2 regions of the Paenibacillus sp. FSL M7-1455 genome follow, and region 2 is predicted to be linked to the other one. Evidence: a T-box and tRNA genes for the amino acid it is inferred to sense, from the RefSeq annotation. Region 2 holds a T-box; the other holds one or more tRNA genes.

Region 1 (6,092 bases), 2.4 Mb from region 2:
GTTTTTCAGCGCCTTAAGCTGTTCTTCCACTTTCAGCTGCTTTTCGGCATCCACCGGACTCGTGAACGTGCTGGCCGATGGGCGGTATGGGGCGCGGAGGACGTCGGCTTCAGCTTCCATTTGCATGATTTTTTCTTCCATGCGGTGGAATCCGAGGGACGCGCTGCCGCTTTCGATCGTATGCAGGCTGTTGATTTGTGACATTTGCTTTTTGGCTTTCGCCATTTGGGCGCGGGTCACCAGCTCGTTGCGTTTGTTGCGCATTTTGTAGAACTCGTCTTTCATGTCATGCAGCTGCTGCACCAATTCTTTGGCTTGCGTTTCGGACTGCGCATGCAGGTCGCGGTATTCGGTGATTTTTTGATCGAAATAGATTTTTTCTTCGAGCAGCTTGCGTGCGATTTCCTCCTGGCCGTTTTTCAGGGCGAGCTCGGCTTGAGCCTCGCGCTGCACGGACATTTTTTCGGCTTCTTCAACGCGCTGCTTCATGCGGCGCTCGTTCGCCATTTGTTTGGCAACCGTCAGTTCGGCCTCGTGGATTTCAGCCTCCATATCGCGGAGGTATTGGTTCAGCATGACAATCGGATCCTCTACTTTATCCAGCAGCTCATTTACCGACGCTTTCGTCATATCTTTCAATCTTTTAAATACTCCCATGTTTTACACTTCTCCCTTCTCGTATTTGGACAGTTTTTTCTTCAGCTCTTCAAGCTCTTTTTTCATGGCTTTCTTTTCGATGTCTTCCATCATGGCGTCCAGGTTGGACGACGGGGAGGAAAATCCTCCGCTAGGTCTGCTGCCATAAGACGGATCGTTGTATCTGCTTCTTGGGTCAAAGGATGGGCCGTTGTTGTTGTAGTGGCCGTTTCCTCCGTAATAGCTTCCGTTGCCGTAAGCTCCGTTGCCCGGATGGCCGCCGTAGTAACCGCCTGGGCCCGCGGGGCCGTATGGATTATAAGGCGGAACCGGTTCCTTCGGTACGACGAGAGCGGCGATGAAGTAGATGAACAAGGTGGTGCCGCCTGTGAAGAAAACCGTGACGATGAACAAAATCCGCAGCAGCGTCGAGTCCATCCCGATCAAGTCCGACAGTCCGCCGCAAAGCCCGGTGACCATCTTATCCCGTCTCGAACGGTAGAGTTTGCTCATGATGTTACTCCTTTCCGCTGTTGTTCAGCTTTTGTTTCAAACGGGCCATTTCCTTCTCCAGGATGCTGGATACCGTCTCGCCGGCCTGCTCTAAGTATTGTTGGCCCATGCGGCGCAGGTCCCGCAAGCTTTGGGCTTCGAACTCCCAGTCGGAGATGCGGTCCTCGAGGCGGTTGAACATTTTAGGAACGTCCTGGCCGCCGCCGTAGCCCTCCATCCGTTGGTTCATGCGCTGCTGGAGCCGAAGCGTCTCCATGCGCGCCACGTAATATTGGCGTTTGTTATAAACGGTTTGGTATTCCAGTTTCAATTCGTTCAGCTGGCTTTCCAGGTCCATCAAGGAACTTTGGGTCGTATTCAGCAATTCGCTGTATTGTTCCAGCTTTTCCTCATAAATGATCTTTTCTTGGAGCGCCAGCTTGGCGAGATGATCTTCCCCGGCCTTCAAGGCCAGGAGCGCCTGCTCTTCGCGTTTGTTTTTCATCGTTTCGGCTTGATCGACTTGCAGCTTCAGCTGTCTCATATGTGCGGTGGACTGCTGTACAAGCTTTTCGGCTTCAACGATGTCATCCCGCGTGGTGGCCAGAAACTGGTCGATCAGCCGCACCGGATCCTGACTTTGCTCCAAACGTTCATTGATATTCGCTGCGGTAATATCCCGCACCCGACGAAAAACACTCATCTTGTGTAGCCCCTCCTTATTCGTTTTTTCCGGATTTCGGATAACATCCTCTTCATACGGATATGTGGTACGATATTTGCAACAGATTCATGTTAGTAGTAGCTTTTCTTTCCCTTCAGAAGGGAGATTCCGAAAATCACCAGCGCGATGCCGAGCAGCGGTCCGATGATCCAGGACAACTTCGCCAGCAAAGACAAAGCACCGAACGCAAGGATGATGGTTCCGATCACCACTTTGCCTCTGCGGATTCCGTAATAGCCAAGGACGATCAGCAGAATCGGGAAGAGCAAACCAATCAGTTTACCAAACAGTGGGGCGAACAAACCGAAGAGCATCAGCGCCCCGACGACGATCAATACGATTGCTGTTCCGTTATTGCGGTTTTTCATGCATTTCTCACTTCCTTTCAGTGCATCAACCTTATGTCTTTATTTTAGGTGGTACGGCCTCTTTCCAAAACAGACTGCAGACGGTTTTTCATCCTAGACCTTGGTCGGGGAACGTTTCAGACCTAAGGCTATCGGGGGTTTTTGCCCTATACCGCCGTTTTCCGGGTTGTTTAGCCTCCGAGGGTTTGCGACAGCAGCTAAAAGCAAAAAAAGGCACCGGAAACATCCGGCACCCTATTATAAGAAGCTTTACATATTTGCTTCGGCCGAAACCGGCTCGTTAGCGGCAGCGCTTTTTCCGTCATGCCTGACCAAAGAGATGAACAGGAGGCAAGCAGCATGCCGGCCGAGGCGCAAATGAACAAGGAACGGTATCCGAACTGATCGATCATCAGGCCGAGCAATGGCGGCGACGTGATCGCCGCAAGCGACGAGACGAGATAATACAATCCCGTCCGCGTGCCGATGCTGCCCTCGCTGCCGACCGATACCACAAAAGGGTACGAGTTGATGTTAATGAGGGCCCAGCAAATCCCTCCCAGCGCAAGCAACACCCGCAGCAGCAGAACGGTATCGACGAACGGCACCGCCGCAAATACAGCAAACAGTCCGATCACGCCCGCAAGGATCGTTTTCCTTTTGCCCAACCGGTTGCCAAGCCAGCCGCTCGGGATCGCAAACAACACGAAAAACAAGGAAAAGAACGTAAGCGAAAATGCCGCGTCTTTTTCCGTTAATCCCATGTAATGTTTACCGTATAAAGTAAATAGCGCTTCCACGCCTTGATAGGACACAAACCAGAAAAAGATCGCTGCGAGCAGGAGCACCGTCGTGCGGTCCAGTTCTCCTTTGAGCTTGATTTTCGGCCGTTTCTCGGCAGGCAGCGATACGATGACGTCCCTATTTTCCTTAATTGCGGCCGTCAGAATCCATAATGAAATCAAGGTAATCGCCGCTGCCGCGATAAAAGGAAAGGAAGGATTCGCCCCATACAGCACAGAACCGGCTCCAAAGGCCAAAATGCCGCCAAAACCGCCCATAAAATTAATGATGCCGTTCGCTTTGGTCCGTTGATGATCGGGCGTAATATCCGGCATGAGGGCGACCGTCGGGGAGCGGTAGACGCTCATTGAAAGGTTCATCAGCATCATGAACAGGAGAAGCGTGATAAAACTCGTATGTAATGGAATCAGGATGACGAACAGCGCAGCTGCAGGCATGCCCAACATCAGAAATGGCATCCGTTTGCCGAAACGGGTCTGGGTTTTGTCGCTCAAATGGCCGATCCATGGCTGCAAAAACAAAGCGAAGTAGTTGTCGAGGGTCATCATGAAGCCAATCAAGGCCGTGCTTTTAAGATAAGGATCCAAAAAATAAGGAACAAACGCGTTATAAAGCGACCAGGTAATGCTGATGCTGAAAAAACCGAATCCGAGCAGCCATGTTTTTTTCATGAAGGGAATGACCTCCACTTTCTTTTAAAATCGGGATTCAGGAACAGTGTAAAAAACTTGAATCATTTGTAGGTTGTTAGCAGCCGTTGGGCGATATCAGCCTCCAATTGAGGATCTCCGTTTTTTATATTATACAACAGGAGCATTCATGTATTGTTTGATCTTCGTTAGAAAAACGTAAGAATGGCTTGGTCAAGTTTAGAACCGCCGCAACGGTGAAGGAATGCAAAAAAGCTCTTAAGCTGCAATCATTGCAACTTAAGAGCTTGATCGTTCATGAGTATGCTGGTGAAGGGACTTGAACCCCCACTCCGTTGCCGGAAGCGGATTTTGAGTCCGCCGCGTCTGCCATTCCGCCACACCAGCAGATGAAGATGAAACGCGCCCTAAGAGATTCGAACTCCTGACCTTTTGATTCGTAGTCAAACGCTCTATCCAGCTGAGCTAAGGGCGCATATTTGATTGTAATGGAGGCGCCACCCAGATTCGAACTGGGGATAAAGCTTTTGCAGAGCTGTGCCTTACCACTTGGCTATGGCGCCGTAAATATTGGAGCGGACGACGGGAATCGAACCCGCGACCCTCGCCTTGGCAAGGCGATGCTCTACCGCTGAGCCACGTCCGCGTAAATGGCTGGGGATATAGGATTCGAACCTATGCATGACGGAGTCAAAGTCCGTTGCCTTACCGCTTGGCTAATCCCCAACAATTTGAAAACTTAGAGGGCGATCGATGGGACTTGAACCCACGAATGCCGGAGCCACAATCCGGTGCGTTAACCCCTTCGCCACGACCGCCACATATAAAATTGAACTGGCAGGGGCAGCAGGAATTGAACCCACACTAACGGTTTTGGAGACCGCTGTTCTACCTTTAAACTATGCCCCTAGATACTGGTGGAGGCTGATGGATTCGAACCACCGAACTCGTACGAGAACAGATTTACAGTCTGCTGCGTTTGGCCACTTCGCTAAGCCTCCACAATGGTGCCGGCGAGAGGACTTGAACCCCCAACCTACTGATTACAAGTCAGTTGCTCTACCAATTGAGCTACACCGGCTTTTATTCGTTTATGATTTCATGGTGGCTCGGGACGGAATCGAACCGCCGACACGAGGATTTTCAGTCCTCTGCTCTACCGACTGAGCTACCGAGCCTTACTATAACATGGTTAAAGCTTCTATGCAATACTTCATACCCTGAAATATTGAATGGCGGAACCGACGGGATTCGAACCCGCGATCTCCTGCGTGACAGGCAGGCATGTTAGGCCTCTACACCACGGTTCCACGGCCTTAATAATTTCTCCTGTAAAGAATCTACATATGTTATGAAAACATATTTAGACTTTTTGGAGATAAATTGCGGGGGCAGGATTTGAACCTGCGGCCTTCGGGTTATGAGCCCGACGAGCTACCGGACTGCTCCACCCCGCGTCATTATGAATCCTCGTTGAATGAGGATGATATGGTGGAGACTGAGGGGATCGAACCCCCGACCCTCTGCTTGTAAGGCAGATGCTCTCCCAGCTGAGCTAAGTCTCCATGGTGACCCGTAGGGGATTCGAACCCCTGTTACCTCCGTGAAAGGGAGGTGTCTTAACCCCTTGACCAACGGGCCTTAATTTAATGCTAATGAAATTTTATGGCGGAGAGAGAGGGATTCGAACCCTCGAGACGCTTGTGACGCCTACACGATTTCCAATCGTGCTCCTTCGGCCAACTCGGACACCTCTCCATAATGGCTCCCCGAACAGGACTCGAACCTGTGACAACTCGATTAACAGTCGAGTGCTCTACCGACTGAGCTATCAGGGAACAATAATTATTCAGATGTTTGATCACCTGAAAACTAGATACGAAACGTTTGCGTTTTATTTTCCGTAGCATTTCCCGGTTTTAAATCCGGGGCCCCCGAAAAGTATTCGGATTGAACCGCGAAGCCTAAGCTTCACTTTTTGGGGTACTTTTTAGGATAAGCCCTCGACCGATTAGTATTGGTCAGCTCCATGCATTGCTGCACTTCCACCTCCAACCTATCTACCTCGTCGTCTTCAAGGGGTCTTACATACTGGGAAATCTCATCTTGAGGGGGGCTTCACGCTTAGATGCTTTCAGCGCTTATCCCGTCCGTACGTAGCTACCCAGCCATGCTCCTGGCGGAACAACTGGTGCACCAGCGGTACGTCCATCCCGGTCCTCTCGTACTAAGGACAGCTCCTCTCAAATTTCCTACGCCCACGACAGATAGGGACCGAACTGTCTCACGACGTTCTGAACCCAGCTCGCGTACCGCTTTAATGGGCGAACAGCCCAACCCTTGGGACCTACTTCAGCCCCAGGATGCGATGAGCCGACATCGAGGTGCCAAACCTCCCCGTCGATGTGGACTCTTGGGGGAGATAAGCCTGTTATCCCC
Region 2 (6,092 bases):
TTGTTCATGGATATCTCTCCTTTTCGCAATTTACGGACCAAACGGTCTAATTTGAACAAAAATATTTTTGACTATTTAATCTAGAATGATCAAAGTGAAGAAGCGTCAACGAACGCTCCATCAACAATCGAGAACCGACAGCGCGACGGCTGCGATTTCTTCCAGCTCTTTCGGGTTATTGGACAGCTTTGCCGCTTGCGTCATCGAATACCTGACATGGTACAAATACCGCGCCACCACATGCAGATCTTTGCCCGGCCCGATTTCTCCCTGCTCCTGGGCACGGACGAGCGCTTCGTAAAAAGCTTTTTCAAGCCGTGTCCGATCTTGCTCGAACAGCGCCGCCATTTCCGGATCATGGGGGATCTGGTCGATCGCGCTGTGCAAAATCATGCATTCCTTTTTCCGTTCCTCATCCTGAAGCGTGGACACGATGATCCGAAAAATGTCGCTGATCGTTCGTTTCACCGATTCCGCTTGCTCCAGTTTGGCGACAACCGACGAGGATTTTTCGTGTAAGTAATGTTTGGCGGCCTTGATAAACAAATCCCTTTTCGTCCCGTACGTGTCGTACAGACTCTGGCGGGCGATGCCCAGTTCATCAAGCAGCGTTTGGAGCGATGTGCCGTCATAACCGTAATGTCCGAACACTTCCATCGCCTTATGCAGGACAAGGGTCGTATCGAATTCTTTGTTCCTTGCCATCTAACGATACCTCTTTTCTAGGCCTCTTCATGCGGCCAGCAATTCGATCCTTCTTATCGGACCATTCAGTCTAAAACATGCGAATCCAAACCTCCTTCCTTTCATGTCCGTATATTATCATTTCCGGATCATTCAGTCAATAATAAAATCTTCGAACCGCCGGTACCGGCCAGTTCCCACGTCAATCGTATTTTTTGTACATGCCGACGGAAGCAGGAGCTCCGTATTCAAAACCGAACTGCCGGTACAACCGGTCTGCCGGTACATCGGCCATCAGGCTGACGTAAGCCCCTTTCGTGGCATGCCGATCCAGGTAAGCCGTCACCTCGGACATGATTTTTTTGCCGAGCCCTTGTCCCTGGCGTTATACATCCTTTCTTTTAGGTCATATCTAATCATAAATCACCCCAAGTCCATTTGTCATCAACTCTAAGGTGTTCATTTCACTGAAACGTTCAACGGTTCCTCAAAATAACCATATACTCATGATCATATATTCATATATAATGACTCAAAAGATCATTTTTGTATTTTGGAGGTATCGATACATGCTGGATGTTGTGATCATTGGCGGCGGTCAAGCCGGTCTTGCAGCCGCCTATTATTTGAATCAAAGCCGAGCCCGCTTTCTGATCGTCGAGAAAGGCCCAAGCATCGGCGACTCGTGGAGGCAAAGATATGATTCCCTGCAATTGTTTACTCCGAGAAAACACAGCCAACTGCCAGGTCTTTTGTTATCCGGCCGCCCTGAAGGATTCCCCGGCAAAGATGAGGTTGCGGACTACTTGTCCGCCTATGCCGTAAATTTTAGCCTGCCTGTCCAGTTCAATACGGAAGTCATGTCTGCGTTTGCCGTTTCCGGCGGTTTTGTCATCGAAACAACTCGGGGCGTGCTCCAAGCCCGAAACATCATAGCGGCAACCGGCCCATTCCACGTTCCGTTTATTCCGCCATTCGCCAACCAGATCTCCGCCGGCGTCACGCAGCTTCATTCATCCGTATACCGTAATAAGAATCAACTGAAAAAAGGTAACGTTTTGGTCGTTGGGGCCGGAAACTCGGGCGCCCAAATTGCCGTCGAACTGGCCGGCGCTTTCGATGTCCGTCTGTCCGCCTCGCGTCCGTTGCATTTCATGCCGTTGACCCTGTTTGGGAAAAGCATTTTTGATTATTATGAAACGTTTGGCCTCTTAAGGGCGGGGCAACTAACCAAACGGGGAATCTGGCTGAAACGGCAGCCTGAACAAATTTACGGGTTGGATTTACAAAAACGGCTCAAGGACAAAACCATTGCGTTATTGCCCAAAGCTGTTCAGGCGGAAGGCAACATCCTGACCTTCGAAGACGGCCGACGCCTAGAAGCGGACAACGTCATTTGGGCCACCGGATTCCGTTCCGATTTTTCGTGGTTGAAATTGGAGGATCATGGGGGTCGCCAGCAAAATGTTTGCCACCAAGACGGCGTGTCGAATGTGCCGGGCCTTTATTTTATCGGTTTGCCTTGGTTGACATGCAGAGGTTCGGCTCTGCTGGGCTGGGTACGGCATGACGCCAAACGCATCGTGCAGCACATCCTGGGAACATCATCAATCGGGATTCAATGAACCTATAAACATAATCCAAAAAGGAAGAGGAAAGCCGCATCGGCTTTCCCCTCCGTTGTACATTCGCCGACAGTTGCTTACCGTAACAATTCTATCATTTCCAGTTCTTCGCGGCCTCTGGCGATGTCGATCGGGGTCTGGCCGCTCCGGTCTTTTCGCGTTTTGTCGGCTCCCAGGCGCAGCAGCGCTTCGACGACATCCAGCCTTTCCTCGCCGTCGGATACCTGGGTGTGGAGCGGCGTGCTTCCGTCCTCCGCTGCCGCGACGTCCGCCCCATGGCGGACCAGGAGCGAAGCAATTTCGGGATACAGTGCGATATGCAGAGGCGTAATCCCATCCTCATTCCTGGCATGGATGTCCGCCCCCTGCCGAATCAAAAATTCGACCAATTCCTCGTTATCCGTCGAAACGGCGCCATGCAGCACTGAAAATTCGTATTCGTCTTTCCCGTGAATCAACGTCGGGTCCGCTTGCAAAATCCGTTTCACGGCCGTAAAATCATCGATCTCCGCTGCTTCGTACAAATCTTCGAACGTATAGGTCATTGCTGCCCCTTCCTTCCCCCGATAAAACGTTTTAATGTCCTTCGTCAATCACGATTTTAACAAATTTCCTTTTGCCTGACTGCACGATGTCGCCGTGTTGGATCCGGATCGGCTCGTACGGGTCCGACAGCTTTTTCCCGTTGATTCTGACCGCGCCTTGCGTTACGCTGCGCCTTGCTTCGCTGTTGGACGCCGCGAACCCGAGCATGACCGGCAGCTTGCCGGCCGGAATGCTTCCTTCCTCCAGATGATCGCGGCTTAGCGAAAATTCCTCAATATCTTCCGGAAGCGAGCGATGCTGGAATACGGAGGCAAAATGCCTTTCCGCTTGTTCTGCGGCCTGCTCGCCATGGTACATCTGAACATACGTTTTGGCTAATCGGACTTTCGCGTCGCGGGGATGGATCTCCACGTTTTCAAGCCCTTTCTTCAGCAGAAGCAGGTCGTCGTTCGAGATCGGCGTACTCAATTCGTAGTATTTTAACATGAGTTCATCCGGGATCGACATCGCTTTTCCGAACATATCATTCGGCGAATCGTCGATGCCGATGTAATTGCCGAGGCTTTTGCTCATTTTTTGCGAACCGTCAAGCCCTTCCAAAATGGGCATCAGGATGGCGATTTGGCTGCTTCTGCAATCAAGTGCGTTTTGGAGCGTCCTCCCCATCAATATGTTAAACGTCTGATCCGTGCCTCCGAGCTCAATGTCGCTTTCCAGCGAAACCGAGTCGTACCCTTGCATGAGCGGATAAAAAAACTCATGGATGTGAATGGGCTGGCGATTCGCGTAACGTTTCGCAAAATCATCCCGCTCCAGCATTCGCGCCACCGTCACCTTCCCCGCCAACTGCAGCGCATCTTCGAAATTCAATCTTTGAAGCCATGCGGAATTAAAATAAAATTGGGTCTTTTGAGGGTCAAGAAGTTTATACAGCTGCTTTTCATACGTGGCGGCGTTACGTTTGACATCCTCTTCCGTCAGTTGCTTCCTCGTTTCGGATTTTCCCGTCGGATCGCCGATCCTCCCCGTAAAGTCGCCGATGATCAGCTGAACCTCATGTCCCAAATCCTGAAACTGCCTCAGCTTGTGCAGGACGACGGTATGACCGATATGGATGTCCGGGGCGGACGGATCCAGCCCGAGCTTCACTTTCAGCGGTTTTCCCGTAACGATCGACGACGCGATTTTTTGCGCCAACGCTTCTTCCGGAACGATGTCCGCCGTTCCTCTGCGAATGATGTTCAGCTGCCGGTCCAGCTCTCGTTTTTGTTCATCCGACAACTGTCTTACCCACGATTCCATGTGTGTCTCCCCCTTAAGCTCAACCAGAAATAATAAAAAAAACAGCCCTCTCTCCCATCAAGGGACGAGAAGGCTGTCTCGCGGTACCACCCTAATTAAAGAAGTTTTGGAATAACCTCTTTCGCTTATTTGTCATAACGGCATCTGGACATGCCGGGTAAAAGCTACTGTGCGCGCATTTCGCTTTTCCAGCTCCGGATCGTAATTCGGGAACATGATCGCACCGGTTCACACCAGCCACCGGCTCTCTGCAGACGTCCATTCAAGCTCCTTACTGAAGGTGTACACCCTATCCATCATCGCTTTCCTGATATTCAATTTTTTCCATTTAATCAAAAAATGCCATGGATGTCAACGCCTTTCTTTCACCGGCATGGTCTATGTCCGACATGGATCTAACAATTATCCATTTACAAATCGGATCCGTTCCGGTATATGAAAAGAGCGGGGAAAAATGGTTGATCCATTCTAAGGAGCGTGATCTGTAAACGATGAAAATTCACTTTTTGGGAACGGCGGCCGCCGAAGGCGTGCCAAACGTGTTTTGCCGCTGCGATACGTGCTTGCAGTCGAGGAAGCTCGGCGGGAAAAACGTCCGCACGCGTGCTTCCGTCATCCTCGACGACACTTGGAAATTCGATTATTCGGCCGATTCGCAGATGCAGGCTCTGCGTGACGATATCGATCTGGGCCAAATCGAGCATCTGCTTGTGACCCACACGCATTATGATCATTTTCAGCCGCAGGATCTTATCAGCCGGATCGAAGGTTTCGCGCACGGCATCGAGCACCCGCTACGGATTTACGGCAACGATCTCGTCATGTTTCATTCCCGCCAAGCCCTCGGACACTTCAAAAACCGCTTTGTTTTCCATCGCATGAAACCGTTTCAACCGGTGCCGATCGGCTCCGCAACCGTGACGCCGCTCCTTGCGGACCACGACCCCATGGAAACCTGCTTGCTTTATTTCGTGGAGAAAGACGGCAAAACGCTGCTCTACGGCAATGATACCGGATGGTTTCCCGATGCGACCTGGGAATGGCTCCAGGGCAAAAAAGCCGATATCGCGATCCTGGACTGCACCCATGGCTTGACGGGAAACAACCGCCAGTCCGGACATATGAGCGCAGATACCATCCTCGACGTTCAAAGAAAATTTCTGCAGGAAAGGATCCTGACCGAAAACGATCTGATCTACGTTACCCACTTCACGCACAACGCCGGCCTGCTTCACGAGGACTGGGTCCGAATATTCGAGCCTCACGGCATCGGAGTGGCATACGACGGCCTTATCCTCCATGTCTGACTTTCAGGAGAAACCATGAACTCTACTCTGCGAAAAGATTATCAAGGTAATCGCCAGCAGCCGGTCACCGTCATCGCCATCGTTACCGCGCTCTGTCTGCTCGGGGATTCGATGCTCTACATCGTTTTGCCGATTTACTGGAAGGAGGCCGGTCTCACGGCCCTTTGGGAGGTTGGCCTCCTCCTTTCGATCAACCGGTTTGTCCGCTTGCCCATCACGCCGCTGATCGGGCTGCTCTATCGAAAACTGCCGCTCCGGGTCGGCCTTGCTTTTGCCGTCCTGCTGGCATCCGTGACAACGGTCGGTTACGGCGTGTTGAACGGGTTCGCCGCGTGGCTCGTGCTCCGGTGCCTATGGGGGATTGCGTGGTCCTTTCTCCGCATGGGCAGTTACTTAACGGTCATCCGTTATTCCGACGATTCGAACCGGGGCCACCTCATGGGGCGGTTTAACGGAATTTCACGCCTCGGAAGCCTGGTCGGCATGTTGGCCGGAGGCATTTTGGTCCCGTTTACCGGCATGGATGCCGTCTCCGTCGCATTCGGGTTGTTTATGCTGGCGGGACTTCCTTATGTTGCGTTACATATCACCGGCACCACCGACCGGACGGCAAATGGCGGCTACGATT

What was found. A T-box is a leader RNA that pairs with one kind of tRNA and senses whether it is charged. The one in region 2 lies ahead of tyrS (tyrosine--tRNA ligase), so its partner is inferred to be a tRNA-Tyr.
Region 1: it has a tRNA-Tyr gene. The T-box ahead of tyrS (tyrosine--tRNA ligase) is inferred to sense a tRNA for this amino acid. The anticodon was not compared.

Annotation. Positions count from the first base shown of each region.
Region 1 covers NZ_JBBORO010000001.1:817,528-823,619, reverse strand. Annotated here, with positions in the region: gene NYE48_RS03700 (PspA/IM30 family protein) at 1-657, opposite strand, end outside; gene NYE48_RS03695 (PspC domain-containing protein) at 661-1,149, opposite strand; gene NYE48_RS03690 (PspA/IM30 family protein) at 1,154-1,831, opposite strand; gene NYE48_RS03685 (LiaF transmembrane domain-containing protein) at 1,924-2,220, opposite strand; gene NYE48_RS03680 (SLC45 family MFS transporter) at 2,418-3,674, opposite strand; tRNA gene NYE48_RS03675 (tRNA-Leu) at 3,958-4,040, opposite strand; tRNA gene NYE48_RS03670 (tRNA-Arg) at 4,055-4,128, opposite strand; tRNA gene NYE48_RS03665 (tRNA-Cys) at 4,143-4,216, opposite strand; tRNA gene NYE48_RS03660 (tRNA-Gly) at 4,225-4,299, opposite strand; tRNA gene NYE48_RS03655 (tRNA-Gln) at 4,305-4,379, opposite strand; tRNA gene NYE48_RS03650 (tRNA-His) at 4,399-4,471, opposite strand; tRNA gene NYE48_RS03645 (tRNA-Trp) at 4,489-4,562, opposite strand; tRNA gene NYE48_RS03640 (tRNA-Tyr) at 4,569-4,654, opposite strand; tRNA gene NYE48_RS03635 (tRNA-Thr) at 4,659-4,734, opposite strand; tRNA gene NYE48_RS03630 (tRNA-Phe) at 4,756-4,831, opposite strand; tRNA gene NYE48_RS03625 (tRNA-Asp) at 4,887-4,963, opposite strand; tRNA gene NYE48_RS03620 (tRNA-Met) at 5,037-5,110, opposite strand; tRNA gene NYE48_RS03615 (tRNA-Val) at 5,143-5,218, opposite strand; tRNA gene NYE48_RS03610 (tRNA-Glu) at 5,220-5,294, opposite strand; tRNA gene NYE48_RS03605 (tRNA-Ser) at 5,320-5,411, opposite strand; tRNA gene NYE48_RS03600 (tRNA-Asn) at 5,416-5,491, opposite strand; rRNA gene NYE48_RS03595 (23S ribosomal RNA) at 5,645-6,092, opposite strand, start outside.
Region 2 covers NZ_JBBORO010000001.1:3,235,441-3,241,532, forward strand. Annotated here, with positions in the region: gene NYE48_RS14935 (MFS transporter) at 1-8, opposite strand, end outside; gene NYE48_RS14940 (TetR/AcrR family transcriptional regulator) at 121-705, opposite strand; partial or broken gene NYE48_RS14945 (GNAT family N-acetyltransferase) at 887-1,054, opposite strand; gene NYE48_RS14950 (flavin-containing monooxygenase) at 1,254-2,309, shown strand; gene NYE48_RS14955 (ankyrin repeat domain-containing protein) at 2,387-2,854, opposite strand; gene tyrS (tyrosine--tRNA ligase) at 2,886-4,157, opposite strand; T-box leader at 4,215-4,466, opposite strand; gene NYE48_RS14965 (MBL fold metallo-hydrolase) at 4,649-5,464, shown strand; gene NYE48_RS14970 (MFS transporter) at 5,480-6,092, shown strand, end outside.